3 regions of the Streptomyces sp. SAS_272 genome follow, and region 3 is predicted to be linked to each of the others. Evidence: riboswitches for the same ligand, from Rfam matches in the RefSeq annotation. Region 3 holds a riboswitch; each other region holds the start of a gene.
What was found. Region 3 has a riboswitch for cyclic di-AMP ahead of ACN6LD_RS36365 (M23 family metallopeptidase). Riboswitches for the same ligand answer to the same signal wherever they lie in the genome.
Positions count from the first base shown of each region.

Region 1: another riboswitch for cyclic di-AMP. It lies ahead of ACN6LD_RS25180 (M23 family metallopeptidase); the one in region 3 lies ahead of ACN6LD_RS36365 (M23 family metallopeptidase).
Region 2: another riboswitch for cyclic di-AMP. It lies ahead of ACN6LD_RS11175 (LysM peptidoglycan-binding domain-containing protein); the one in region 3 lies ahead of ACN6LD_RS36365 (M23 family metallopeptidase).

Region 1 covers NZ_JBMNDR010000048.1:21,833-31,206, reverse strand. The annotation lists gene ACN6LD_RS25200 (DUF5998 family protein) at 1-488, opposite strand, end outside; gene ACN6LD_RS25195 (bifunctional acetate--CoA ligase family protein/GNAT family N-acetyltransferase) at 1,110-3,923, opposite strand; gene ACN6LD_RS25190 (HPr family phosphocarrier protein) at 4,101-4,382, shown strand; gene ACN6LD_RS25185 (GntR family transcriptional regulator) at 4,507-5,202, opposite strand; gene ACN6LD_RS25180 (M23 family metallopeptidase) at 5,390-6,145, opposite strand; cyclic di-AMP (ydaO/yuaA leader) riboswitch at 6,160-6,326, opposite strand; gene ACN6LD_RS25175 (M16 family metallopeptidase) at 6,537-7,925, opposite strand; gene ACN6LD_RS25170 (M16 family metallopeptidase) at 7,922-9,271, opposite strand.
Region 2 covers NZ_JBMNDR010000013.1:26,846-36,219, reverse strand. The annotation lists gene ACN6LD_RS11200 (NAD(P)/FAD-dependent oxidoreductase) at 1-131, opposite strand, end outside; gene ACN6LD_RS11195 (Ppx/GppA phosphatase family protein) at 584-1,525, opposite strand; gene ACN6LD_RS11190 (DUF501 domain-containing protein) at 1,522-2,061, opposite strand; gene ACN6LD_RS11185 (FtsB family cell division protein) at 2,091-2,567, opposite strand; gene eno (phosphopyruvate hydratase) at 2,686-3,981, opposite strand; gene ACN6LD_RS11175 (LysM peptidoglycan-binding domain-containing protein) at 4,393-5,103, opposite strand; cyclic di-AMP (ydaO/yuaA leader) riboswitch at 5,107-5,290, opposite strand; gene ACN6LD_RS11170 (LysM peptidoglycan-binding domain-containing protein) at 5,496-6,533, opposite strand; gene ACN6LD_RS11165 (cytochrome P450 family protein) at 6,751-8,076, opposite strand; gene ACN6LD_RS11160 (nucleoside triphosphate pyrophosphohydrolase) at 8,117-9,148, opposite strand; gene ACN6LD_RS11155 (SurA N-terminal domain-containing protein) at 9,262-9,374, opposite strand, start outside.
Region 3 covers NZ_JBMNDR010000100.1:2,374-11,747, reverse strand. The annotation lists gene ACN6LD_RS36380 (SIMPL domain-containing protein) at 1-668, opposite strand, end outside; gene ACN6LD_RS36375 (SGNH/GDSL hydrolase family protein) at 845-1,630, opposite strand; gene ACN6LD_RS36370 (DUF6250 domain-containing protein) at 1,757-2,461, opposite strand; gene ACN6LD_RS36365 (M23 family metallopeptidase) at 2,816-3,775, opposite strand; cyclic di-AMP (ydaO/yuaA leader) riboswitch at 3,780-3,937, opposite strand; gene ACN6LD_RS36360 (alpha-galactosidase) at 4,242-6,317, opposite strand; gene ACN6LD_RS36355 (tyrosine-protein phosphatase) at 6,543-7,340, shown strand; gene ACN6LD_RS36350 (DUF6126 family protein) at 7,349-7,471, opposite strand; gene ACN6LD_RS36345 (helix-turn-helix domain-containing protein) at 7,468-8,100, opposite strand; gene ACN6LD_RS36340 (aspartate aminotransferase family protein) at 8,187-9,374, opposite strand, start outside.

The sequences.
Region 1 (9,374 bases), on a different contig from region 3:
TCCGCCGTCGAGTTGCCGGTGTAGCCGTGGTCGGCGTCGCAGTTGGGGTCGCCGCAGGCGGCCGGCTCGAGGTCGATGCGGGAGACGGCGCCCCAGCCGATGGTCAGCACCACCTCGCGCGGCAGGGTGCCCGGCGAGTAGGACTCCGGGTTGGCGACCACGCGGCTGACGACGACCGACGAGATCCGGCCGAGCTTCACGGACTCCGTGGACGTCGTGGCGTACGGCGTCGGGGAGGTGGTGTCGGCGGCCTGCTCGTCGGTGTGGCTGACGATGAAGCGGTTGCCGGTGAGCACCAGCACGGTCACATGCCGGCGCACCTCGTTCTGGTCGAACGTGGTCTCCTGGTGAACCAGGTACGACCGGATCGGATCGCCGCCGACGGCGGCCTCCACCGCCTCGGCCACGAGGGCCGGGTAGTAGCCGCTGCGCTCGATCGCCGCGCGCAGCCCCTGGGTCGTCGTACTGGTCTTGGCCATGGGGTCCATCCTACGGGGACCCACTGACTGCGAGGTGCCTCTCGCGATCGCTCCGGGGCGGCCGGGGGCAGGCGCGGGAAACGCTTCCTCAGCGGTGGGGCCGGCGCACCCACGGGGCGAACCGCCGCCCGGGGTGCGCGTCCTCGCGCGCGTTCCCGAGCACGTGCTCGCGGACGATCTCGAGCCGTTCCGCGGCCCCGAAGCAGGCCGCGGGATCGGAGCAGGCCGCGGTGCCGGGTGCAGGGCCCCGGGATCGGGGCAGGCCCCGCGGGATCCGGACCGCCCGCGTCCACCTCGAACGCGGCCACGGCCTGGGGGCGTTCGCCCACTCCACGGTCCGGGCTCGCGAGTTCGCCGGGCGTCGGGTCCCGGAGCACGCGGACGTGGAAGGCCCCCGGGGAGGCCACGGAAGACGGGACCGGTGAAGACGAGTTCCAGCTCGTGGTGACACGGGAGGTCGGCCCCGGCCGCCGTCCGGGACTCGCCGGGGCCCAGACCCGCACGTCCCGGTCCCGCCAGGACCCCCCGGGCAGGCCGATCGCGGGGTGCCGGACGGAGGCGGGCGCCCGCCTCCGGCGCCCGCGCCCTGTCTCCGCCCTCCCCGGCTCCCGGACCGGCCGTGCGCCGGCCTCAGTACACCGGCAGGGTCCGGGGGCCGAGGTCGTCGCGCGCGGGCGGGGGTGCGAGACGCACGGAGGCGCCGAGGACGCTCAGACCGTGCGGGGCGACGACCACCGGTTCCAGGGTGACCGCCACGACCTCGGGGTGGTCGTCCACGAGTCGCGAGACGCGCAGCAGCAGCTCTTCCAGGGCGCGGGTGTCGACGGGCGTCGAGCCTCGCCAGCCGAAGAGGAGCGGGGCGGTCCGGATCGAACGGATCAGCGACGTCGCGTCGCGGTCGGTGACCGGAACCAGTCGGTGCGCCGTGTCTCCGAGGAGCTGCGAGGCGGCTCCGGCGAGCCCGAAGGACAGCACGGCCCCCGCCGCCGGGTCGATGACCGCCCGGACGACGGTGTCGACCCCGCGCGGCGCCATCGCCTGGACGACCGGCCGGAGCTCCTGCGGCTTCCCGAAGAGCTCGGTCAACTCGGCGTAGGCCCTGCGCAGTTGCTCTTCGTCGGCCAGGTCGAGACGGACGCCGCCCAGGTCGGCTCGGTGCCGCAGGTGCGGGGCGGTGGCCTTGAGGGCGACGGGGTAGCCGAGAGCGGCGGCGGCCCGCGCGGCCTCGTCGGGGGAGGGCGCGGGGATCGCCCGGCGGATGCGGACGCCGTAACGGCCGAGCAGCTCGCCGGTCTCCTCGGCGCCCAGGGTGAGTCCCTGTCCGCGCGTGAGGAGCCCGTCGATCAGTGCGGCGGCACCCCGCTCGTCGATGTCCTCGTACTCGGGCACCCGGCCCGGGTCCGCCGCCTCGCGCCGCCACTGGGCGTACTTCACGGCCTCGGCGAGGGCGCGGACGGCGCGTTCGGCGGCCGGGTAGGCGGGGATGAGGTGTGCGCCCTCCGGCGCCTCGACGACGGGGGCCTGCTGCGGCCCTGCGTCCTGTGCCGCGGCACGCACGCGTGGGGTCGCCTCCGCGCGCGGTGCGGTGCTCGCGGCGGCGGACAGCGCCGCCGCGAGGCCGCCGAGCTCCACGTGCACCACGAGCACCGGTTTTGCCGGAGCCGCGGCCGCCGCCGAGCGCAGGGCCTGTGCGAGTTCCGCGTCGCCGGGCGAGGTCTCCCCGATCGCCGGGATGGCAGTCACGACCACCGCGTCGCACGTCTCGTCGGCCAGCGCGCGCGCCAGCGCGGCGTGGAAGTCCTCCGCCGCGGCCTCGGTGGTCAGGTCCAGCGGGGGCAGGGGCCGCAGCCCCTCGGAGAGGCAGGCGTCGTACGTGAGCAGTCCGAGAGACTCGGAGTTGCCGAGGATCGCGACGCGCGGCCCCGTCGGCAGCGGCTGACGGGCGAGGAGCAGGCCCGCGTCGACCAGCTCGGTGATGGTGTCCACGCGGATCACGCCGGCCTGCCGCAGCAGCGCCGACACCGTCGCGTGCGGCAGGCGTGTGGCCCGTACGGCGTGCCCCTGCGGGGCGGAACCGGCGCCCTGGACGACGACCAGGGGCTTCGCGGCCGCGGTGCGCCGGGCGAGGCGGGTGAACTTGCGCGGGTTGCCGATGGATTCCAGGTACATGAGGGCGACGTCGGTGTCGGGGTCGTCGTACCAGTACTGGAGGACGTCGTTGCCGGACACGTCCGCACGGTTGCCCGAGGAGACGAAGGTCGACACGCCGGTGACGCCGGTGACGCCGCCGCCGCGCCGGTGCAGCCGGGAGAGCAGGGCGATGCCGATGGCGCCCGACTGGGCGAACAGGCCGATCCGGCCCGGCCTCGGCATCTCGGGGGCGAGGGAGGCGTTGAGCCGCACGTCGGGCGAGGTGTTGATGACCCCGAAGGCGTTGGGGCCGATGATCCGCATGCCGTACGCGCGCGCGTGGCGGACGAGTTCACGCTGCCGCTCGCGCCCGTCGGGACCGCTCTCGGCATAGCCGGCGGAGAGGACGACGAGCCCCTGCACACCGTGTTCGCCGCACTCGGCGACGGCCGCGGGCACCTGCTCGGCCCGGACGGCGACGACCGCGAGGTCCACGGGCTCGGCGATGTCCCGGATCGAACGGTGGGCGGGCACGCCGTCCAGTTCCTTCAGGTCCTCGGGAAAGGCCTGGTTCACGGCGTAGAGGCGGCCGGTGAACCCGGCCTCGCGGAGATTGCCGAGGACGCTCCGGCCGACCCCGCCCGGGGCGCGCCCGACGCCGACGACGGCGACCGAGCCGGGTGTCAGGAGCCGCCGCACGGAGTGCGCCTCGGCACGCTGTTCCCGCGCGCGCTGCACGGCGAGGGAGCGCTCGGTGGGCTCGAGGTCGAACTCCAGGCGGACGACGCCGTCCTCGAAGCTGCGTTTCTGGGTGTAGCCGGCGTCCGTGAACACCTTGATCATCTTGTTGTTGGCGGGGAGCACCTCGGCGGCGAAGCGGCGGATGCCGCGCTCGCGTGCGACGGCCGCGATGTGTTCGAGGAGGGCGGAGGCGACGCCGCGCCCCTGGTGGGCGTCCTGCACGAGGAAGGCCACCTCGGCCTCGTCGGCCGGCGCCGAGGCGGCCATGCCGTCGGCGCCGATGCGGTCGTACCGCACGGTGGCGATGAACTCGCCGCCGACCGTGGCCGCGAGTCCCACGCGGTCCACGAAGTCATGGTGCGTGAAGCGGTGGACGTCCTTCGCGGACAGGCGCGGGTAGGGCGCGAAGAAGCGGTAGTACTTCGACTCGTCCGAGACCTGCTCGTAGAAGCTGACCAGGCGCTCCGCGTCGTCGACGGTGATGGGACGGACGCGCGCGGTGCCGCCGTCGCGCAGCACCACGTCGGCCTCCCAGTGGGCGGGGTACTCGTGCCGGTCCGACGCGCTCTGCATGGGGCCCACACTACGGCTCGCTTCCGACGACAGCGCCAGGCAGTCTTGAGGACGCACGTCGGGTCGAGGCCGCGATCCGACGGCCACACGGTGACGGGACACCCGGGACCGTCCCTCACACGCTTCACGTGTGGAACACTGGTCTAGACAACCTGAGACACCGAAGGGCAGCATCACATGGCTGAGCGCCGCGTCAACGTCGGCTGGGCCGAGGGCCTCCACGCCCGCCCCGCTTCCATCTTCGTCCGGGCCGCCACGGCCGCAGGCATCCCCGTGACGATCGCCAAGGCCGACGGCAACCCCGTCAACGCGGCCTCCATGCTGGCCGTTCTCGGTCTGGGCGCCCAGGGTGGCGAGGAGATCGTCCTCGCCTCCGACGCCGAGGGCGCGGACGCCTCGCTCGACCGGCTGGCGAAGCTGGTCGCCGAAGGTCTCGAGGAACTCCCCGAGACCGTCTGAGCACCCCCGCATTACGCGGTGAAGGGCTCGTCCGAATTATCGGGCGAGCCCTTCGCATTTCCGGTTCACGGGCAGCAGAAGTAATCCCCCGCGAATTACTTCTTCTTTGTATACGGCTCCCGTGTTAATGCCGCAGACCGCCCATGTTTACGGGAGGTTGCGAAGTCCTCACACGCTCGGCGCGCTCCGGACCTCTCGAAAAGCGCAGCCGGTGCGCGAGCGTCGCGCGCTCGGTGTGCAGCGCCGTGACCGCCCGCGCGCGCTCCCCGTCGCCGCGCGTCACCGCGTCGACGATGGCGCCGTGCTCCGCCCAGGACTCCACGGGGTCGGCCGGCGCCTCCACCGCGTACATCCAGGCGATCTTATGCCGGAGCTGGGTGAGCATCGACGTGAGGGCGGGGCTCCCGGCGGCCTGGGCGAGCGTCTCGTGGAACCAGCTCCCCAGGGAGCGCAGGTCCTCGCTGTTGCCCCTCCTGGCCCGCTCCTGACCCAGCCGGACGAGCCCGCGCAGCACCTTCAGATGGGCGTCCGTGCGCCGCTGTGCGGCCCGGGCGGCGCCGAGCGGCTCCAGCAGCAGCCGCATCTCCAGCAGGTCCGCGGCCTCCTGCTCGGTGGGCTCCGCCACGCACGCGCCCGCGTGCCGCCGGGTGACGACGAACCCCTCGGCCTCCAGTGTGCGCAGCGCCTCACGGACGGGGACACGCGAGACGCCGTAGCGGCGGGCGAGGAGTTCCTCGGTGAGGCGGCTGCCGCGTTCGTAGACACCCGCGACGATGTCGTCCCGGATGGCCGTGCACACCGAGTGCGCCGGAATTCGCATGACGGACCTCCGCCTTAATCCCCGTGAAACGTCGACGGTTGACGTGTGTTCCGTGACTCTATTGCAATGAGCGGGAATTTCCGACGGGGAGCCGGAATCCAGGGATATTTTTTGGACAGCGGGGCCCCGAAAACGGCGAAAGCCCCGGCCGAGGGGCCGGGGCCGAACGATTCGTCGCCGATCGTCGTCAGACGTTGACGCCGTGGTTGCGGAGATAGGCGACCGGGTCGATGTCCGAGCCGTACTCGGGGCTCGTGCGGGCCTCGAAGTGCAGGTGCGCACCGGTGACGTTGCCGGTCGCGCCGGACAGCGCGATGCGCTGGCCCGGGGTGACCGTCTGGCCCACCGACACCTCGATGGACGACAGGTGGCCGTACTGCGTGTAGGTCCCGTCGTGCATCTTGATGACGATCTGGTTGCCGTAGGCGCCGCCCCAGCCGGCCTCGACCACGGTGCCGGAGCCGACCGCGTGCACGGTGGTGCCGCTGGCCGCGTGGAAGTCGATGCCGGTGTGGCTGCCGGAGGACCACAGCGAGCTGCTGGCCTGGTAGCCGGTGGAGACGTAGGAGCCGGTGATCGGCGACACGAAGGTGTTGAGGCGCTTGCGCTCGGCCTCACGGGCGGCACGCACGCGTGCCTCGCGCTCCTCCACGGCCTTCTTCGCGGCGGCCTGGCGGGCGGCCTCCTCGAAGGCGGCCTGCTTCTGCGCCGCGACCTGCTCGTCGACCTGGTCGGCGACCGACTCGGCGACGGACTCGCCCACCGTGACGACGGGGATCAGGCCGGTCTGCTCGGGGCTGGGCTCGGCCGCGAAGGCCGGGGTGGAGGCGACGGTGGCCATCACACCGGTGGTGGTGAGCGCCGCCACGCCGACCGCGCGAGCGGTGGAACGCTGCATCCGGCTGGGCCGGCGGTGCTTCCCGGTGGCGCAGGTGAACGCCATGAAGTCAGGGGTGTCCTTTCCTTCCCTCTCGCCTACCGGGTTAGCTGACGGGTTCGGAGCAGGAAGGTCTCCTACGGACCCCCTCGTGTACACGCGGGCGTCCGATTCACCCCAGGGACTTCACAAGTGGGTCCCCGGCTCCCCTGGCTCGCGCCGTACGGGGACTCGGCGATGACTGTCCGGTGCCGCGGCTGCGGCGCAGTGCCTGACGGACAGCCCGGATGAAGCTAAGCGGCAGGGGGACCGATCCTCAAACGGATCACGGATTTTGTAGCGCATCCCACAGGGCAGACAGGCAACGTCCGCCCCAATTCGGACATACAGAAGCCCTGGTGACGCTCGGTCGACCAGGGCCCCTGCGCGTGCGTGCCGTTACCCGCGGCGCCGACGGCTACTCGGCGGACACGACCTTCACCTCGCCGATGCCGAGGGCCTCGACCGGCGCCTTGATCTGGGCCGCGTCGCCCACGAGGACCGTCACGAGACGGTCCACCGGGAAGGCGTTCACGGCCGCCGCGGTGGCCTCCACCGTGCCGGTGGCGGCGAGCCGGCGGTACAGCGTCGCCTGGTAGTCGTCGGGCAGGTGCTGCTCCACCTGGTCGGCCAGCGTGCCCGCGACGGCTGCCGCGGTCTCGTACTTGAGCGGCGCCACCCCGACCAGGTTCTGCACGGCGACGTCGCGCTCGGCGTCGGTCAGCCCCTCGGCGGCGAGGGTGCGCAGCACCTGCCACAGGTCGTCCAGGGCGGGACCGGTGTTCGGGGTGTCCACGGAACCGCTGATGGCGAGCATCGCAGCGCCCGACCCGTCCGGCGCGGACCGGAGGACCTGCCCGAAGGCGCGAACGCCGTAGGTGTAGCCCTTCTCCTCACGCAGGACGCGGTCCAGGCGGGAGGTGAGGGTGCCGCCGAGGCAGTAGGTGCCGAGCACCTGGGCGGGCCACACGCTGTCGTGCCGGTCGGCGCCGATCCGGCCGATCAGCAACTGCGTCTGGACGGCCCCCGGGCGGTCCACGATGACGACGCGGCCGGTGTCGTCGGCGATCACCGGCGGCACGGGCCGGGGCTCGGCGGCAGAGCCCGTCCAGGCGCCCAGGGTGTCGCCCAGGAGGGCGTCCAGGTCGACGCCCGTGAGGTCGCCGACGACCACGGCGGTGGCCGTCGCCGGGCGGACGTGCCTCTCGTAGAAGGCGCGGACGGCCGCGGAGTCGATCTTCTCGACCGTCTCGGCGGTGCCCTGCCGCGGACGCGACATGCGGGCGGCGGCCGGGAACAGCTCCTTGGAGAGCTCCTTGGCGGCGCGCCGGGAGGGGTTGGCCAGCTCGTGCGGGATCTCGTCCAGGCGGTTGCGCACGAGGCGCTCGATCTCGCTGTCGGCGAACGCGGGCGCCCTGAGGGCGTCGGCGAGCAGACCGAGGCCCTTGGTCAGGCGCGAGGCCGGGACCTCGAGGCTGATGCGCAGGCCGGGGTGGTCGGCGTGCGCGTCCAGGGTGGCGCCGCAGCGCTCCAGTTCGGCGGCGAACTCCTCGGCGGAGTGCTTGTCGGTGCCCTCGGTGAAGGCGCGCGCCATGATCGTGGCGAGGCCGTCGAGACCGGCCGGTTCGGCGTCCAGCGGGGCGTCGAGCAGGATCTCGACGGCGACGACCTGCTGGCCGGGGCGGTGGCAGTGCAGCACCGTCAGGCCGTTGGCCAGGGCGGTGCGCTCGGGCGCCGGGAACGCCCACGGCTTGGCCTCGCCCGCCAGGGGCTGGGGGTGGAAGTCCATCGTGGCGAGCTCGGTCACCGGGCCGCCTCCTCGTTCTCGTCCTGGTCGGCGGGGGCTTCGGGGGCGGTGGGCTCGTAGACGAGCACCGCGCGGTTGTCGGGACGCAGGCGGGCCTCGGCGATCTCCCGCACCTCCTCGGCCGTCACGTCCAGCACACGCTGGACCGCGGTCAGGGCGAGCTGCGGGTCGCCGAACAGGACGGCGAACCGGCACAGTTCGTCGGCGCGGCCGGCGACCGTGCCGAGCCGGTCGAGCCACTCGCGCTCCAACTGGGCCTGGGCGCGCTCCATTTCCTCGGCCGTGGGGCCCTCCTCGGCGAACCGGGCGAGCTCCTCGTCGATGGCCTCCTCGATGACGGGCACCTCGACGTCGCCGGACGTCTTCACGTCCAGCCAGCCCAGGGACGGCGCCCCGGCGAGCCGCAGCAGGCCGAAGCCGGCCGCCACCGCTGTGCGGTCGCGGCGCACGAGCCGGTTGTAGAGGCGGGAGGACTCGCCGCCGCCGAGGACGGTGAGCGCCAGGTCGACGGCGTCGCACGCGCGCGTGCCGTCCTCGGGCAGACGGTAGGCGGCCATCAGGGCGCGGGCCGGCACCTCCTCCTCGACGACCTCCCGCAGCTGCCCGCCGATCACGTCGGGCAGGGAGCCGTCGCGCGGCTCGGGCTTGCCGTCGTGCCCGGCGATGGAGCCGAAGTACTTCTCGATCCAGGCGAGCGTCTGCTCCGGGTCGATGTCGCCGACCACGGACAGGACCGCGTTGTTGGGCGCGTAGTACGTGCGGAAGAACGCACGCGCGTCCTCCAGCGTCGCCGCGTCGAGGTCGGCCATCGAGCCGATCGGCGTGTGGTGGTAGGGGTGGCCGTCGGGGTAGGCGAGAGCGGTGAGCTTCTCGAAGGCGGTGCCGTAGGGGACGTTGTCGTAGCGCTGGCGGCGCTCGTTCTTGACGACGTCGCGCTGGTTCTCCATCGACTCGTCGTCGAGCGCCGTGAGCAGGGACCCCATGCGGTCCGCCTCCAGCCAGAGGGCGAGCTCCAGCTGGTGGGCGGGCATGGTCTCGAAGTAGTTGGTGCGCTCGAAACTGGTGGTGCCGTTCAGCGAACCGCCCGCGCCCTGGACGAGCTCGAAGTGACCGTTGCCCTTGACCTGGCCGGACCCCTGGAACATCAGGTGCTCGAAAAGGTGAGCAAGGCCGGTACGGCCCTTGACTTCATGGCGTGAGCCGACGTCGTACCAGAGGCACACCGCCGCCACCGGGGTCAGGTGGTCCTCCGAGAGCACCACGCGCAGGCCGTTGGCCAGGCGGTGCTCGGTCGCTGTCAGGCCCCCGGAGCCTGCCTGGGCTGTGGCCGTGTGACCCATGGGCATGTACGTCCCTTCCGATCGCGGACGCGGTCGTCGAAACCGCGGTTTTCCTGCCGGTCCTGTCACTGTATGCAAGCGTGCGGACAGGAGGCGAAGTTCCCGGACG
Region 2 (9,374 bases), on a different contig from region 3:
TACGACCGGGGGTCGACGACCGTGACGGTCGCCTCGCCGTAGCGCATCTTCTTGAGGATGCGCCGAGCTGCGTACAGGCCTACGTACCCACCGCCTACTACGAGGATCCTGGGACGCTCCGTGGTGCTCATGCCATCGAGTATCCACCTGGTTCAGGGGGGTCGCTCGTGCGCCCCTTCACAAGCTTCCCGAGGGTGTGTGCTATCCTCCGCGCCCCGCGTGATCCACATCATGGCGGGGAACGGGAACCAGCGTGTAGGGCATGGCGTTGTCAATGCCGCGTGAGCTGCCTCTCCGGCTCACGGAGGCCTCCGTGAGCACCCCGCGAGCCGCCGCGCGAGACACCCGCGAGACGTCCGCGTCCGCCTCTTTTGAACACGTTCACACGGGGGTCGGGGCCTCGGAAGGGTCAACCGGGACACGATCGTCCTCCGACAGGGCCGAATTCCTTGTGAAGAACTTCACGAACTTTCCCGGCGGGGTGTCGCGAGAACGCGCCGAAGGGGCCCCGAAGGGCCCCCAGGGCTGCTCATCCGCGCGTCCTGCCTGCTCAGCAGAGTGCACCGACACCCTCGGACGAGGGCTACGCGACCGACCACGCGATGCCGTCGAGGATGTCGTGCTCGCTCACGACGACCTCCCGCGCACCCGTCCGCTCCATGATCGCCAGCAACACCAGCGCGCCCGCCCCGATCACGTCCACCCGGCCCGGATGCATCGCGCCGATCGCCGCCCGCTCGGCGTGCGTGGAGCGCAGCAGCCGCTCGGTGATCGCGCGGACCTCGTCGTGCGAGACGCGAGAGTGGTGGATGGCCGCGGAGTCGTACTCCGGCAGCCCCTGGGCGATCGCCGAGACCGTGGTGACCGAGCCGGCCAGGCCGACCAGGGTGTGCGCCTCGCGCAGCGGGACCGTCCGCTCGGCGAGGTCGAGGGCGGCCTCGATGTCGGCGCGCATCGCCGCGACCTGCTCCTCGGACGGCGGGTCGGTGACCTTCCCGTCCACGACCAGATGCCGCTCGGTCATCCGCACGCAGCCGACGTCGACCGAGCGGGCGGCGCGCACCCGGTCGTCGCCGACGACGAACTCCGTCGAGCCGCCGCCGATGTCCACCACCAGGTAGGGCCGGGCCAGGTCGTCGCGGCCGGTGAGCTCCTTCGTGGCCCCCGTGAAGGAGAACTCGGCCTCCTGGTCGCCGGTGATGACCTCGGGCTCGACGCCCAGGATGTCCAGCACCCCGCGCACGAACTCCTCCCGGTTCTCGGCGTCCCGGGAGGCGGACGTCGCGACGAACCGCAGCCGCTGCGCGCCGAGTTCCTTGACGGCGGCCGCGTACTCCCGGCAGGCGGCGAACGTGCGCTCCAGCGCCTCGGGCGCGAGCCGGCCGGTGCGGTCGACGCCCTGGCCGAGCCGGACGATCGTCATCCGGCGGTCCAGGTCGACGAGTTCGCCGGTCTCGGGGTCCGCGTCGGCGACCAGCAGCCGGATGGAGTTCGTACCGCAGTCGACGGCGGCGACCCGGGTCACGGGGCGTCCCCCTCGACCGGCTGGGGAAGGGTCACACAGGTGCCCTTGCGCCACCACTCGGGGAGCATCTCCAGCGCCTCGTCGCCGAGCGGGTTCACGCCCGGGCCCGCGGCCAGCGAGTGGGCCACCAGGACGTGCAGGCACTTCACGCGGTCCGGCATGCCGCCCGCGCTGGGGAAGTTCCTGAGCTCCTCGATCTCGTCCCGCCGCCGGACGTAGTCCTCGTGCGCGGCCCGGTAGGCGGCGGCGAGCTCGGGGTCGGACTGCAGCCGCTCCGTCATCTCCTTCATCACGCCGTTCGCCTCCAGCGTGCCGATCGCCGAGTTGGCCTTCGGGCACGTCAAGTAGTACAGCGTCGGGAAGGGAGTGCCGTCGGGCAGGCGCGGGGCCGTCTCGACGACGTCCGGCTGACCGCACGGGCAGCGGTGCGCGATCGCGCGCAGGCCGCGCGGCGGGCGTCCGAGCTGCTGCTTGAAGGCCTCGACGTCCGCGTCGGTGGGCTCGGTGCGCGAAGTGGTCGGCGGGGGCGTCTGCATGCCTGTCTTTCCATCGGTCAGTCGGTCGGTCAGTGGTCGGAGGCGTCGGACTTGTCGACCCCGTCCCAGACATTGGAGTACCAGGGGCGGTCGGCCGCCCCGAGGTCGGCACGCGACTGCCTGGCGACGTCCGGGTCGACCACGATGTAACCGGTCTCCCCCGGCAGCACGTAGTGCAGCCGCAGCCGGATCTGCTGCTCCGCGTACGCGTCGTCCTGCCAGCGCGCCTTGAGGTCGCGCAGCTGCTCGACGCGCTCGCCGGCCTGCTGCTTCTCGCGCTCCAGGTCGGCGATCTCGGCGCGCTGGGAGACGTACTGGCGCATCGGATAGGCCAGGGCCACGATCAGCGTGCACAGGACGAGTGCCAGCAGGGCCGCTCGGCCGGTGAGGCGGGAGCGGCGGGCCTGGCGCTTGGTCTGCGAACGGTACACGCGGGCCGCGGTCTGCTCGCCGAGCAGCTTGATCCTGGTCGCGGTGGAGAAACGGTCCCGGTCCTTCACGGCCATGTGCTGCGCCTCCCGTCTCCCACGTGCGTACGTCCCCGCACACGGTACGGGACCGAGTACGGGGACGTTCGTGCGACTGGCTAGGCCTTACCCCGGGTGGGGTCAGCCGTTGCTGCGCTCAGTGGTTCGCGGAGCGGAACCGCGGGAAGGCGGAGCGGCCGGCGTACACCGCGGCGTCGTCGAGGATCTCCTCGATGCGCAGCAGCTGGTTGTACTTGGCGACGCGGTCCGAGCGGGCCGGGGCGCCGGTCTTGATCTGACCGCAGTTCACCGCGACGGCGAGGTCGGCGATGGTGACGTCCTCGGTCTCGCCGGAGCGGTGGGACATCATGCACTTGAAGCCGTTGCGCTGGGCCATCTCGACGGCGTCCAGGGTCTCGGTCAGCGAACCGATCTGGTTGACCTTGACGAGCAGGGCGTTGGCGGAGCCCTCCTCGATGCCGCGGGCCAGACGCTCCGGGTTGGTGACGAAGAGGTCGTCGCCGACGATCTGGACCTTGTCGCCCAGCTTGTCGGTGATGACCTTCCAGCCCGCCCAGTCGTCCTCGTACAGCGGGTCCTCGATGGAGACGAGCGGGTACGCGGAGACGAGCTCCTCGTAGTACTCGGTCATCTCGGCGGCCGAGCGGGACTTGCCCTCGAACTCGTACTTGCCGTCCTTGTAGAACTCGGACGCGGCGACGTCGAGCGCGAGCGCGATCTGCTCGCCGGGGACGTAACCGGCCTGCTGGATGGCCTCGATGATGAGGTCGAGCGCGGCGCGGTTGGACTCCAGGTTCGGGGCGAAGCCGCCCTCGTCGCCGAGGCCGGTGGACAGGCCCTTGGTCTTCAGCACCTTCTTGAGGGTGTGGTAGACCTCGGCGCCCCAGCGCAGCGCCTCGGAGAAGGACTCCGCGCCGATCGGGGCGATCATGAACTCCTGGATGTCCACGTTGGAGTCGGCGTGCGAGCCGCCGTTCAGGATGTTCATCATCGGAACGGGCAGCAGGTGCGCGTTCGGGCCGCCCAGGTAGCGGAAGAGCGGCAGGTCGCTGGCCTCGGAGGCGGCGTGCGCCACGGCGAGCGAGACGCCGAGGATCGCGTTGGCGCCGAGGGAGCCCTTGTTGTCCGTGGCGTCCAGGTCGAACATGGCCTGGTCGATCAGGCGCTGCTCGGTGGCGTCGTAACCGACGAGCTCCGGGCCGATCTGCTCGATGACGGCGAGGACTGCCTTCTCGACGCCCTTGCCGTGGTAGCGGTTCGGGTCACCGTCGCGCAGCTCGATGGCCTCGAAGGCGCCCGTGGAGGCGCCGGACGGGACGGCGGCACGACCCGTGCTGCCGTCGTCGAGGCCGACCTCGACCTCGACGGTGGGGTTGCCTCGCGAGTCGAGGATTTCCCGGGCTACGACGACGTCGATGGACGGCACGAGCATCTCCTTCATGGGATGTGACGCTGAAAGTGCGCGGCGCGTGGCCTTGCGCCTAGAGCCTAACCGTCTCCGGAGCGTCGGCCACCGACCGACCGTCCCGTGGACGGACTGACCGTACACATTGTTCCTGTCCGGAACAAAGCGGCGAGGAGAAGCGGCCGAAAAGACCGGGCGGACAGCACGTGGACCAAAGGGACGGCGGCCGGACGGACGACTGCCGGAAGGGCGCGAGAACGGCGACCGGAACGCCGCGAGCGCGGGGCCCGGAAGGGCGCAAGAGAAAACCCCGTCCCGGTGCGTACGGGGGAACACGCACCGGGACGGGGGGCCCGTGGGGACGGGGGGACCCTCACGAGGTCCTCGGAGTGCCGACCTTCACCAGGAGGGCACTGTGGCTTCGCCGGAAGACGGCTGTCACTTCAGGTGCAGCTGCTGACCCGGGTAGATGAGGTCGGCGTCCTGGACGATGTCCTTGTTGAGCTGGAACAGCTTCTGCCAGCCGCCCTTGACCTTGTGCTTCTCGGCGATGGTGCTGAGGGTGTCGCCCTTGACGACCTTGTACTCGCCGTCGCCCTTCTTGACCTTCTTGCCGGTCGGGGTGGTGACCGTCTTGGACTTCTTGGCGGCCGCCGGACGGTCGGTGGAGCGGGAGCTGCTCTTCTGCTCGGTCGAGCGGGAGCTGCTGCCGCTGTCCGACGAGCCGGAGTTCGACGAGCCGGAGTTCGACGAGCCGGCGCTGCTGCCGTTGTAGGCGGCGCCGGACAGGCCCTTGCCGCAGACCGGCCAGGCGCCCTTGCCCTGGCCCGCGAGGACCTTCTCGCCGATGGCTATCTGCTGGGCCTTGGAGGCCTGGTTGGCCTGCGAGGCGTACTGCGTGCCGCCGTACGCGGCCCACGTGGAGGACGAGAACTGCAGGCCGCCGTAGTAGCCGTTGCCGGTGTTGATGGACCAGTCGCCGCCGGACTCGCACTGGGCGACCGCGTCCCACTCGGAGGCGGTCGCGGCGGAGGCGTTGCCGGCCGCCATCAGCGGGGCGGCGATGGCGACGCCGGTGACACCGGCGAGAGCGGCGGCGCGGGTGGCCTTGGACGGACGACGGTGCTTGCCCTTACCGGAAAACAGCATGGTGGATCCCCTCACCGACGCCTGCGAGGTGAGCTGTCGGGTTCGGGCCGTGTGAGTTGCCCGGTCACTCCTCCGCCGGAGACTTCCGCTCCGTGGGAGGGGTGACTTCACCCCAAGCCGCTCCGGCAACTTCCCGGTGCGGCACTTACCTTGGGTCCCCCGCTCCTGCCTACGGCGCTTGACGCGACGACTGTTCCCGGGCTGCCGCTGGCAGGATTCGGCGTTGCGACGGCCGGGGCTCGGGTTGCCGAGCGGTCACGACCGTAGACACGCGATCCGCGGAATTTCAAAGACGATCAGGGCTTCTGAGACTCATCCCACACTTTCGCCAAATCGGACATTCGGCGCGAAGCGTGACGTGAACTACCGCTGTTTTTCTTGGGCTTTGCGCCCTATTGGACCCCTGTGTCGAGGGTCTGACCGGGGGCGATGTCGCTCGGGTCGGCGCCGATGAGGTCCCTGTTCTCGGCGTAGAGGGCACGCCATCCGCCGTGGAGGCCAAGGGAGTCGGCGATGGAGGCGAGGGAGTCGCCCTCCTGGACGACATAGGCGGCCGCGGCATGCCGGCCCGCCGAGGCGGTGGACGCGCCGCCCGCTTCGGTGTCGGCACTCTTGGCCGCCGGCTCGTCGGCCGTGACGCCGCGATGACGGCCGGAGCCGAGGGAGCCGGTGTCGACGAGGTTCCAGGAACCCACATCCTGGCCCGACTTGTCCGAGTCGTCCGCTTCCGGGGTCCCCGTGGACGAACCGTCGGCCGCCTGCGGGTCGCCCTGACCGCCGGCATCGCCGGGGTCGCCCGTGACGGCAGAGGGGGACGAAGGCGACGAAGGTGACGCCGAGGGTGAACTCGAGGAATCACCGGACGAGTCGGATGAGTCAGACGAGTCGGACGATCCCGCTGAACCGGTCGAACCGCTGGAACCGGTCGAACCGGCGCCGGAATCCGACGAGCCCGAGGAGCCCGACAGCCCCCTGGACAGGTCGGACAAACCCGAGGAGCCGGACGATCCTGACGAATCGCCCGCCACGCCGGTGTCCACGGTCAGCGCGCCGTTCTCCTTGGTGAGCCCGGAGGTCAGCCCGCAGGTGCCCCACGCGCCGACGCCCTTGGCCGCGAGCACCTTCTGCGCCACGGCGATCTGCTGGTTGCGGCTGGCCAGGTCGGGGCTCGCCGCGTAGTCGAGCCCGCCGTAGGCGCTCCAGTCCTGCTGGGTGAGGCTGAGGCCGCCGGACTCGCCGTCGCCGCCGTCGGCACTCCACGAGCCCCCGGTCTCGCACTGCGCCACCTTGTCCCACACCGTGCCGTCCGCAGCGCTCGCGCCGGAGGCGGCGAGCAACGGGATGGCGATGGCGGAGCCGGTCACCCCGGCCGCGACGAGCAGCGCGGGGGCCTGGCGGGGGCGACGGTGACGACCGTTCCCGGAGAGCATGCGAGGGGCCTTTCTCTGGACAGCAGTGCCGGCGCGGGCGAGTGAGCTGACGCGTCGCGCTGACGAGTGAACGTATCGGCAGACGATCACTTGTCACAAGTTAATGCCGCGCAGATCACGTGAAGATCACAGACTTGAGGATCGGTCACCTTTGCTCCGCCGCATGGTCACAATCCGGCTGACGTCCGGTCAGTCCAGCCCCGGTCCGGCCGAACCGTCAGACGCCGGAGCCAGGCGCGGACGCCGGGGCGAACTCGACCGGCAGCGTGCGCAGGCCGCGCATGATGAGGCCGCCGCGCCATCTCAACTCGGCCGGTTCCACCGCCAGTCGGAGGTCGGGAAGCCGGGTGAGCAGGGTGGCCAGCGCGGTCTGCCCCTCCAGCCGGGCCAGCGGGGCGCCCAGACAGTAGTGGATGCCGTGGCCGTAGCCGAGGTGCTGGTTGTCACGGCGGGCGAGGTCGAGTGTGTCGGGGTCGGTGAAGCGGGCCGGGTCGCGGTCGGCCGCGGCCAGCACGACGAGGACGGGGTCGCCGGGCGCGATGTCCTGTCCGCCGAGGGTGACCGGCTCGGTCGCGAACCGCCAGGTGGCGAGTTCGACGGGGCCGTCGTAGCGGAGCAGTTCCTCGACGCCGGTTTCGAGCAGGGCGCGGTCCCCGCCGTCCTCGGTGAGGGACCGCTGCAGTGCCTCGCGCTGTGCGGGATGGGTCAGGAGGGCGTACACGCCGTTCCCGATGAGGTTCACGGTCGTCTCGAAGCCGGCGAACAGCAGGATGAAGGCCATCGCGGCGGCCTCGTTCTCCGTGAGGTGCTCGCCGTGGTCGGAGGCGCGGATCAGACCCGAGATGAGGTCCTCGCCCGGGACGGGCTCGGCGGGGAGTCCGGCGCGTTTGCGGTGGATGAGCTCCAGCAGGTAGCCGCGCATCTTCTTCACCGACCGGGCGACGCCGCCCCTGGGGCCACCGCCGTGCCGGATCATCATCCCGGCCCAGTCGCGGAAGTCGTCCTGGTCCTCCTCGGGGACCCCCAGCAGGTCGCAGATCGCGTAGATGGGGAGGGGGAAGGCGAAGTCGTGGATGAGGTCGGCCCGCCCCTCGGTGGCGAACCGGTCGATCAGCCGGTCCGTCAGCTCCTGCACGCGCGGCGCGAACTCGGCGACTCGGCGCGGGGTGAAGGCCTTGCTCACGAGCCGCCGCAGGCGGGTGTGGTCCGGCGGGTCGATGTTGAGCAGATGGGTCATCAGCTCGGCCTTGCGCTCCCCGGGGATGCCGGTCCTGCCCCTGGCGTGGGCGGGTTCGTCATGATGTGCGGGGTTCTTGGACAGCCGCGGGTCGGCGAGGGCCTGCTTGGCGTCGGCGTACCGGGTGACCAGCCAGGCCTCGACCCCGCTCGGCAACGCGGTCCGGTGCACCGGGGCGTGCTCCCGCAGCCAGGCATAGGCGGGGTAGGGGTCGGTGGCGAACTCCCAGGTGAAGAGCGCGGGCGCGGGCGGGACGTCGGCCTGGGGCTGCCGGGACGGGTGGTTCGGGTGGTTCGGGTCGGTCACGACCCGACCGTAGCGGGCTTGCCGGCGTGCACGGTCACGCTCACTCGCCCGACGGGCCGGACGCGGACGGGGACGGGCGGTCGAGGACCCCTTCGGCGACCCGGATCGCGTCCCGGTAGGCCCGGGCCGCCGCACGCAGCGCCGCCTCCGGGTCCATGCCCTCCGACTCGGCCCGGGCGGCGAGGGCGAGCAGTTCGTAGCCGATGCCCTCGGCGGCCGGCAGCGACACGTCCAGCCCCGCCGTCCGGGCCCTCGCGGTCAGCTTCGCCACGAGAGCAAGCGAGGGCTGGTGGAGCGGAACCCCGTCGGTCACCGACGCCCGGCGCTTCTCCACCGCCTTCGTGCGCAGCCAGTGCTCCTTGACCTCTTCCGGCGTGGTGGCGGTGGCGTCGCCGAAGACATGGGGGTGGCGGTGGACGAGTTTGGCGACGATCGTGCCCGCGACGTCGTCGACGGAGAACGGGGCCTCCTCGTCCTCTTCGGCGATGCGGGCGTGGAAGACCACCTGGAGAAGTACGTCGCCCAGTTCCTCGCGGAGTTCGTCGCGGTCGCCGTCCTCGATCGCCTCGACCAGCTCGTACGCCTCCTCCATCGCGTACTTGGCCAGGCCCAGGTGGGTCTGCCGGGAGGACCACGGGCACTCGTCGCGGATGCGGTCCATGACCTGGACGAGGTCGAGCAGCCGGGCGCCCGGCAGGTCGTAGGAGGCGGGGAGGAGTTCCAGCTCCGGCATCGCCACCCGCCCGGAGCCCGCCAGCCTGGCCAGACCGTCAGTGAGGGCCGGTTCGCCCTCGCCGGTCGCCACCACCACCGCGGTGCGGCCGCCGGCGCAGACGGCGACCAGCTCCTCGGCGGTGGGCGAAGTCTCCTCGACCGCTATGCCCGCGTCCCGCAGATAGGGCAGCTGCGGGTGAGCGCCGTCCGCGCACAGCACGCGGTCCGCCGCGCGCAGGGCCTGCCAGGCGGGCCAGGACAGCAGACCGGGGGCGACGCGGTGGCTGGTGGTGAGCAGGACGACGCGGCCAGGGGCGGTGACTGCGGCGTCGGCATCGGCGGAGCTGATTGCGTTCACACCCCGAACGTAACCCACGCCCGCACGCGGCCCCAGGAGTCGTCCACAGGGCAGGCCTGCCGGTCACACGATCACATGGTCGCGTCGATCACACGGTCATGGCGATCACACGGTCAGGTCGGCTGCTTGGTCCCGGCCGCCGTGACCTCCCGCACCCACGGGGTCTTCGCGTCGACGCGGGCCACCTTCTGCGCGTCCCAGTCGCCGTAGCGCGGGTTGAGGTCGA
Region 3 (9,374 bases):
ACGGGGCGCGGCGTCGTGGACGCGTCCTCACTGAGCGAGATCAGCCGGCCCAGGCCGCGGCCGCTGAGGCGGGCGTACTGCTCGGCCTTGGCCCGCGCGTCGGCGTGCGCGGCCTCCCGTGCGCGGGCCTGCAGCGGGGCCGGGTCGGAGACGTCGAAGACCACGAAGCCGATGCGTGCCGCGTCGCCCGCGGCGTCCGTGACCGCCTGAAGGACTGCGCCGGTCCTCGACACCTGGCGCACCTTGACGGTGAAGGACTGGGCGGCCTGGTAGCCCGTCAGCCGGGAGGCGCCGCCCGTGTGGTCGTGGACGGGACGGAGAAAGACGCTCTCGGTGCGGATGTCCCGCTCGGGGACGCCCTCGGCGCGGACCGCGGCGAGCAGCGCGGCGGCCGCGCTGCTCTGCGCGTCCATCGCGGCCTGCGGGGTCTTGGCGGTGGCCTCGACGCCCGCGCCGACGACCGCGAGGTCGGGCTCCGCGCTCGCGCTGCCCTCGCCGGTCACGGTCACGGTGGCGGCGCCGGCCGGTACGGCGCCGGCCCCCACGGCGTCGGCTGCGGCCGCGGGGCGGGCGGGCAGCGCCGCTGCCGTGGGCGCGGTGAGCGCCGGACCGCCGAGGGCGAGCAGGGCGACGAGCGCCGAGGCGACGGACGTACGGGAAAGGCGCATACGGGACCGGTCCTCGAAAGCGTCGGGGCGGACGGTGCGGGTGCGGTCATCCCAGCACCGGCCCCGTTCCCCGCCCCGACGCCACTCCCGTGCGATCACCTCACTGGTGGAGCGGCCCGCCGTACGACGCCGACGGCCGGCCGCTCCCCCGCGTGCCAAGAGTGATCCCGGACCGGCTACGCGACGGCCGCGATGCGCATCCTGATGTCGTCGGGGGAGAGCGCGCCCTTGGCGATCACATGGTCGCCGGAGGACTCCCCGCGCAGCCGGCGCCCGATCCAGGGCACCAGGTACTCGCGGGCCCAGTGCACGTCGTCGCGCCGTACGTCGAGGGCGCCGCGCGGCGGGAGGAGCGGCCAGGGCTGCTCCGGATCGGCCGGCACGTCGAGGCCGAGGACCTGCCCGGCGCGCAGGGCCACCCGTGTGTGCCCCTCCGGGGAGAGATGGAGCCGGTCGCCGTCCCAGGCCCTGCGGTCCTGCACGGACTTCAGGGACCACAGGTCGAGCACGGGACAGCCGTACCGGTCGGCGACGGCGCGGACGTGCCCGTTGAAGGTGGCGATCTTGCCGCGCAGGTGCTTGAGCACGGGGACGCCACGGGTGTCGAAGCCGGTGGTCACCATGACCGTGCCGGCTACGGCGGTCAGGGCCGAGATCGCGCGCTCGAAACGCTCGGCGACCTCGTCCGGGTCGGTGCCGGGACGGAGGATGTCGTTACCGCCCGCGCAGAAGGAGACCAGGTCCGGGGCGAGTTCCACCGCCCGGGCGAGCTGGTCCTCCATGATCTGGTCGAGCAGCTTTCCGCGGACCGCGAGGTTGGCGTAGGCGAAGTCGCCTTCGGGCCGCAGGTCCGCGAGAAGTACCGCGAACCGGTCGGCCCAGCCGACGAACGCCCCGTCGGGGCCGGGGTCGCCGACGCCTTCGGTGAAGCTGTCCCCCACCGCCACGTACGACCCGATCACTGATCTGTTGTCACTCTTCGAATCGTCTGCCACGGCAGATCATGATTCACCTTCCAATGTGACCTACGCGACCGTAGGCAGGGGTTGACGGTCGGTGAGAAAAGCCACTCCTAAAGAGTTTGCCAATCAGGGAATAAGGGACCACACGCGGAAGTCGTTGATGCGGAAGTGGCTCCAGGTGGTACGGAAGGCGAAGTGGCCGCTCGTGTACGGCTCCGGGTCGGTGTGGTCGAAGACCAGCCGCCCGTTGTTCCACCAGCGCACGACCGAGCCGTCGGAGACGATCCGCACGTGGTGCGGCCGGTTCGCGACGAGCAGCGGCTCGGTGTAGTCGTACAGCAGCGGGCGCACTCCCGGCTCGCCCACGTAACGGCGCATCCTGGTCGTGGTGTTGCCGTTGGCGCCGTAGCCGACGTAGTACGTCTTGAGGCGGTCGTACTCGGCGAGGGCGCCGCCGCGCGGGGTGGCGAAGAGGTCGTCCGGGGAGCGGACGTCGACGGCGTTCCAGAAGTTGTTGAGGTCGGAGACGCGGTCGTTGGGCCCGCCCGCGGAGATGGGCGTGGCGACGTACTCGAGGACGTACGGCCCGTCGAGCCGCCGCCTGAACCAGACGGTGGCGCCGGCCGGCACGTCGATCTCGAGGCTCCCGCAGGAGGCGGTGACCGTTCCGCCCTGTTCCCGCTCGACGGCCCACCGGCCGAGCCCGCGGCGGAAGTCGTCGTGGGCGAGGAGCCTGCGGCGCGGCGCGGCACTCGCCGTCGTCGCGGGGGCGAGGGCGGTCAGGGCGGCGGAGGCGGCGAGTGCGCCGAATGCTCTGCGCGTCGTCGTCACGGGATGCGGCTCCTTCGGTCGGACCGGGGCGGCGGGGCGGCCTTCCGCGAGCGGCGGAACCCGGGCCGACGCCTGGCCGGCGTCCCACCGGGTCCGAGGCCGCCGCCGAAAGCGCTTGCCGTCTGACCTGACCACTGTGTCCGCATCGGCGTCGCCTGTCGACGGTGCGACCGGACACGCCACACGACCGCAATCGAACGATCATGAATGAGCGCAGTCGGCGGAGGTCCTCGGAGTCCGCGGGGTCCGCGGGGTCCGCGGCGCACCCACAGCGGACGCGCCGAAGGCCGGCCCCGGATCGTGCGATCGGGGCCGGCCTTCGGCTGCGTGTCAGGCGCGGGGTCGTCGGAGGGGTCAGCCGACCGAGACGCCGTGGGAGCGGAGGTAGGCGAGCGGATCGACGTCCGAGCCGTAGTCCGGCGTGGTGCGGATCTCGAAGTGCAGGTGCGGTCCGGTCACGTTGCCCGTGGCGCCGGAGAGCCCGACCTGCTGGCCCGCGCCGACGGTCTGGCCGGCCGAGACGGAGAGCTGGGACAGGTGGGCGTACTGGGCGTAGTAGCCGTCGTTCAGCTTGATGACGACCTGGTTGCCGTAGGCGCCGCCCCAGCCCGCGGAGACGACGGTGCCCGCGGCGACGGCCTTGAGCGGGGTGCCGGTCGGGACGACGAAGTCGACGCCGGTGTGGTAGCCGCTCGACCACATGCTGCCCGACTGGTGGTACGGCGTGCCTACGGTGGCGCCGGACACCGGCAGGGTGAAGCCGCCCGCGTTGCTCTCGGCGGCCTGGGTGGTCGTCTTCGCGGAGGCCGCGGAGGACGAGGACTTGGACGCCTGCGAGGACTTCGAGGACTTCGAGGACTTCGGCGAAGAGTCCGCCGAGGACGAGGAAGAGGTCGAACCGGACGACTTGGCGGTGCCGGCCGCGGCCCTCTTGCCGATCGACAGCTCGAGGCCGGGGTGGATCAGCGAGGGGTCGGCGCCGACGGCCTCGCGGTTGTCCTGGTACAGCCTCTTCCAGCCGCCGCTGACGTGCTGTTCGGTCGCGATCTTCGAGAGATAGTCGCCGGACCGCACGGTGTAGGTCGTGGCGGCGGCGGTCTTCCGGGTCACCGGAGCGGCCTGCACGGCCTTCTGGGAAACCGTCTGCGCGACGGCCTGGGAGACGGCCTGGGACGCCGACTCCCCCGTGGCCGCATGGGCGCCGGAAGCCGCCATGAGCGGAAGCGCGAGCGCGGCCCCGCCGGTTCCGGCGGCGGCTATGGAACGGGTGAAACGCTGGGCCTTGGGACGGCGATGCTTACCCTTCGCGGGCATGACGAATTCCTCTCCGGCGCCTGCGAGGTGAGCTGTCGGGTGCGGACTGGAGATGTCCGGCCACGTCGGGACGCGGCTTTACCCCGAGCCTGTTCCGGGACCGGAACAGGCGGTAGTGCCTGTGGGTCCCCCGCTCCTGCCGTGCACGGGTGAGTGTGCGGATTCCGGGCGGCGGCAGGATTAGGCGTCCGTCCGGATTGGTGTGGAACGTAAGCGACCAGGACGCACAGGGACAAGCAGAGGTTGCACTGACATGGCATTTCTCTTGATCCGCCACGACAATTACCGGTCACGCTCCGTGAATCAGAACGGCCCTATCCGGTCAAGCACCCCGGAAAACCACACGAATTACGTGAACATGACGGGCGACGTACGGTCACGGATATGACGCTGCTCACGTGACGCTTCTCCAGCTTTCTTCATGACAGAGCGAGTTGGAACGAAGAATCCAATTCGGACAGAAACCTCAGATGCGACGCAGCCGGATAACCGTCGCATCGAGGTCGCCCCGCAATCCGGTACGCATCCCGTGATGCAGAAGCACCGCACCTCGGTGGATTTCTCCTGATTCACGGCATTCATACGATGCCGTGGGGTCGAGCCCGCGCAGCCGCAGCGCCGGAACGGGCTCGCCGAACCGCTGCGCCTGGAGCCAGGCGAGGACGACGGTCTCGTCCCCGAGCACGTACTGGACGGCGCTCAGGCCGCCCGTCGGGGGACGCAGCCGATACAGGTCGCCCTGCTGCACGACATGCCGGACGTCCTTGTAGAGGCCCACCCAGCGGCGCGCCTCGGCGAGCTCCTCCTCGCTCCACTCGGCGAGGTCGCCGCCGACGCCGAGCACCCCCGCCATGGCGCTGACGAACCGGAAGCGCAGCGAGCTGACCCGCCCGTTGAGCTGCGTGTTGGGGCTGTCGGTGACCCACGCGGCCATGACCCGGGCGGGGTGGATCTGACTGAAGCCGTGCTGGATGTCGAGCCGGTCCAGCGGGTCCGTGTTGTCGGACGTCCACACCTGGTCGGTGCGGCTCATGATCCCCAGGTCGACGCGCCCGCCGCCGCCCGAGCAGGACTCGAAGGCGACGCCCGGGTGGGCCGCCCGCAGCCGGTCCAGCAGGTTGTACAGGGCCCGTACGTGGTCGACCCACAGGCGTTGCGGATAGGGGTCGTCCGGCCAGCCGGCGTCGGTGAAGCAGCGGTTGAAGTCCCACTTGACGTAGTCGATCGGCGCGCTGGACAGGAGTCCGTCGAGCTGTTCCCAGAGGTACTCCTGGACGTCCTCGCGCGCGAGGTTCAGCATGAGCTGATTGCGGAACTCCGTCCGCTTTCGTCCTGGTTGGAACTGCACCCAGTCCGGGTGCGCACGGTAGAGGTCGCTGTCCGGGTTGACCATCTCGGGCTCGACCCAGATGCCGAACTGCATGCCGAGGGCGCGCACGTAGTCGGCGAGGGGCTTCAGCCCGTTCGGGAAGCGGTCCGGGTTGGGCTGCCAGTCGCCGAGCCCGGCGTGGTCGCCGGTGCGGGCCCCGAACCAGCCGTCGTCCACCACGAAGAGCTCGACGCCGATCGACGCGGCGCGCCTGGCGAGGGTCGCCTGCTGCTCCTCGGAGATGTCGAAGTAGGTGGCCTCCCAGGAGTTGAACAGCACCGGCCGGTCCTGCCCGGCGTCCGGGACGACGTGGGCCCGCTGGTAGGCGTGCCAGGCGCGGCTCGCCCCGCCGAAGCCGGCGTCGCTCCACAGGCCGGCGAAGACCGGCGTGGTGAAGGACTCGCCGGCAGCGAGGCGCAGCAGGCCCGAGTCGTCGTACCCGGCTCCGCCGGTGATCTGCACGCGCGCGTCGGGGAGCTGGGCGACGGCGATCCGCCAGGAGCCCGACCAGCCGAGGGCACAGCCGTAGACCTCGCCGCGCTCCTCGGTGGCGTCGGTGTCCAGGGCGACCCAGGGCAGGTGCTGGTGCCCGGTGTGTCCGCGCCGGCTGCCGATGACCGTCTCGCCGTGGCCGAGCGGGGTGCGCGCGAGCCGCGACTCGGCGGCCCAGCGGCCGTGCAGCTGCGACAGCCGCCAGTCGTCCCGCTCGGGCAGGGTCCAGGTGGCCGAGTCCGCGCGGAGCAGTTCCAGCGGCTGCTCGCCCTCGTTGCGCAGGGTCGTCCACCGCTCCACGACGTCGCCGCGCATCCGGTAGTGCAGGGTGATCGCGAGCCCGGCGTCCCGGAAGCGCAGTCGCAGTTCGTCGCCGTCCCGCTCGTGCGTCTCGAAGGTCCACTCGGTGCCGCGGCGTTCGTCGGTGCGCACCGACAGGGCGGGCCGGACGAAGCGCGGGCCGCCCTCGACCGGATACTCCTCGCGGCCGTCGAGCGGGGACTCGAAGGACGCCCCGCGCTCCGACCAGGGAAGGGCGGCCAGGGCCTCGGCGTCGGCGAGCGAGATGCGCGGGCCCCAGTGCAGGTGGACCAGCTCGTCGGCCTCGGTGAGGTGGAGTGCATAACTGCCCGTGGGCCCGGAAAGGACCCAGGTGCGGCCGGCGTCGGCGATCTCGGGCATCAAAAACTCCCACTGATTCGAACAGGTGCGATCAAGCGTCAACATCATCGAACGCGGTCGGCCCCTCGGGCAACTTCCGGCCGACGATGGCCCCACCTGGGCGGACGGGTCGACCGGCCGGTCCGAGGACGACGTCTTGCCCCGAGGGCCCGTGTCGTATGGTCGAGGAGGTCCTGTCGGCCACCACGAGCCGCGCCGACGCGGACCGACTGGGAGGGAGCCCCCGTGACGCAGCAGATCCCGTCGACCGAGCCCGAGCTGGCCGGTGTGCGCAACTTCCGGGACGTGGGGGGTCTGCCGACCGTCGACGGCCGGCGCGTGCGCCACGGCGTGCTGTACCGCAGCGGCCACCTCGCGCACGCGACCGACGAGGACGCGGCGTTCCTCGCCGGCCTGGGCCTGCACACCGTCTTCGACTTCCGCAACGCCGCGGACCAGAGGCTGGAGGGCCCGGACGTCGAGCTGCCGGGCGTGCGCAACGTGAACCTGCCTCTGTCGGACCCGGCGGACGGCGCCGAGTTCTGGAAGATGGTGCGGGACGGCGAGATCGACCAGCTGCGCGGCATCCTCGGCGACGGCAAGGCGGCCGGCCGGATGATCGCCTCCTACCGCAGGATCGTCACGGAGCGCACGGCGGAGCACTCGCGGGTGCTGCACGCGCTCGCCGAGGACAGCGTGCCGGCGCTGATGCACTGCGCGGCGGGCAAGGACCGGGCGGGCCTGTCCGTCGCGGTGACGCTGCTCGCCGTGGGCGTGGAGCGCGAGGCGATCCTCGGCGACTACCTGGAGTCCAACGCCAAGCACCGCCGCTACAAGGTGCGCCGCAGCGCCACCTCCGCCGCGGCCTACTCCCCCGAGGTCATGGAGCTGCTCGGCCCGCTCTTCGACGCCCGCGCGGAGTACCTCGAGGCGGCCTTCGAGACCGTGGAGCAGACCTGGGGCGGCGTCGACGCGTACCTGGAACAGGGCCTCGGCCTGGCCCCCGAGACCCGCGCCCGGCTGCGCGAACGCCTCCTGGACTGACGGCCGCCCTACTGCTTGGCGCCCACCTCGAACAGCAGCCAGAGGAATCCCGCGAAGAGGTGTCCGACGGCGATGTAGATGATCAGCCGGATCCAGAGGGTACGGGGGAACTTCTCCTCGATGTCGCTCATGACGTCACTCCGGTCTCCGACGGGTTCGGGCCCAGGCACAGCGTGGCCGTGGGGCTCTGCAGCAAGGTGTGGACGAACAGGAGCTCGACCCCGTCGGCGTCCTGCGCGGCGATCCGGTGCGGGGTGAGCGAGTCGAAGTGCGCGCTGTCGCCGGGCCCGAGCAGGTCCGTGGCGTCCGCGAGGCGCAGCCGCAGCCTGCCGCGCAGCACATGCAGCCATTCCTCGCCGGGGTGCACCCGCACGATGTCGCCCTGCGCCCCGTACGGGACGTGGACCCGCAGGGCCTGCATCGCCCGCCCGGAGGCGCCGGTCTGCCAGTACGTCCAGCCGCCCGCCCGGGTCGGCTCCATGGCGGCGGCGCGCACCACGGCGTCCCGGTCGGCGGCCGTCTCGCCGAGCACATCCGAGACCGTCGTACCGTAGACGCGGGCGAGGGCGAGCAGCATCGGCAGCGAGGGCTGGCGCTGCCCGGTCTCCAGCCGGGAGAGATGGGCGGGCGACAGCCCGGCCGCCCGGGCGGCGGTCTCGAGGGTGAGGGTTGCCCGGCGGCGCAGGTCGCGCAGCCGGGGGGCGACGACGGAGAGCGCCTCGGCCTGTTCCGCCGGGCGCTCGGACTCGGTTGGGCTCATGCCGCCATTGGACGCCGATTTTGCCTCTGCGGCAAATTTCTTGCCTCAGAGGCAAAACGCCCGGTGATCCGGCAGCCCGTGCGGCGTCAGCGGTTGGCGACCGCCTGCTTGACCAGGGTCTTGCTGAAGTCCCACATCAGTCCGCCCCCGCTGTGCGCGTCGTCCATCACCGCGGTGAAGGCGTCGACGAACCGGTCCACCTCCCGCTCCCCCACGATCAACGGCGGGATCAGCTTGATCACCTCCAGATGGTCGCCGGAGACCTGGGTGAGGATCCGGTGGCGTTGCAGCAGCGGCACGACCACCATCTGCGCGAAGAGTCCCTTGCGCGCCGCCTGGAGCATCGTCCAGCGACCGCGCAGCTTCAGCGATCTGGGCTTTCCGAACTCGATGCCGATCATCAGACCCCGGCCGCGGACGTCGGCCAGCAGCTCGTACTCGTCGACGAGTGCCGCCAGCCGGGCTCGGAGCAGGTCGCCGGTGGCCCGGGCGTTGGCCACGATCTGCTCGTTCTCCATGACGGACAGCACGGCGAGCCCGGCCGCCATGGCCTGCGCGTTGGAGCCGAAGCTCGCCGAGTGCACCAGCACCCGGTCCATCGAGGAGTAGACCTTCTTGAAGATCCAGTCCTTGCCGAGGGTGGCCCCGACCGGCACATAGCCCCCGGACAGCGCCTTGGCCACGCACACGAGGTCCGGCTCGACCCCCTCCTCGTGCTGGTAGGCGTAGAAGTCGCCGGTCCGCCCGAGGCCCGTCTGCACCTCGTCCGCGATGAGCAGCGCCTTGTGGCGGTGCAGCAGCTCCTGTGCGGCGCGCAGGTAGCCCGGCGGCGCCTCGTGCACGCCCTTGCCCTGGATCGGCTCGACGATCAGGGCGGCGACGTCGCCCTTCTTCACCTCGCGGGCCAGCGCGTCGAGATCGCCGAGAGGCACCGCCGTGTCGGGCAGCAGCGGGGAGAAGCCGTCCCGGAAGCCCGACTCGCCGTTCACCGACAGCGAGCCCGTGGTGAGGCCGTGGAAGGCGTGGTCGCAGTACAGGATCCTGGGCCGGCCGGTGGCGTAGCGGGCGAACTTCAGCGCCGTCTCCACCGCTTCGGTGCCGCTGTTGCCGAAGAACGCCCGGTCCAGGTGGGGGCTGTGCGCGAGCAGCTTCTCGGCCAGCAGCCCGGGCAGCGGCTGGCAGTCGAAGCGGGTGAGGTCGGCGAGCCCCGCGTCGAGGACGTCGTGCAGCGCCTTGCGGACGACGGGGTGATGACGGCCGAGGCCCATCACCCC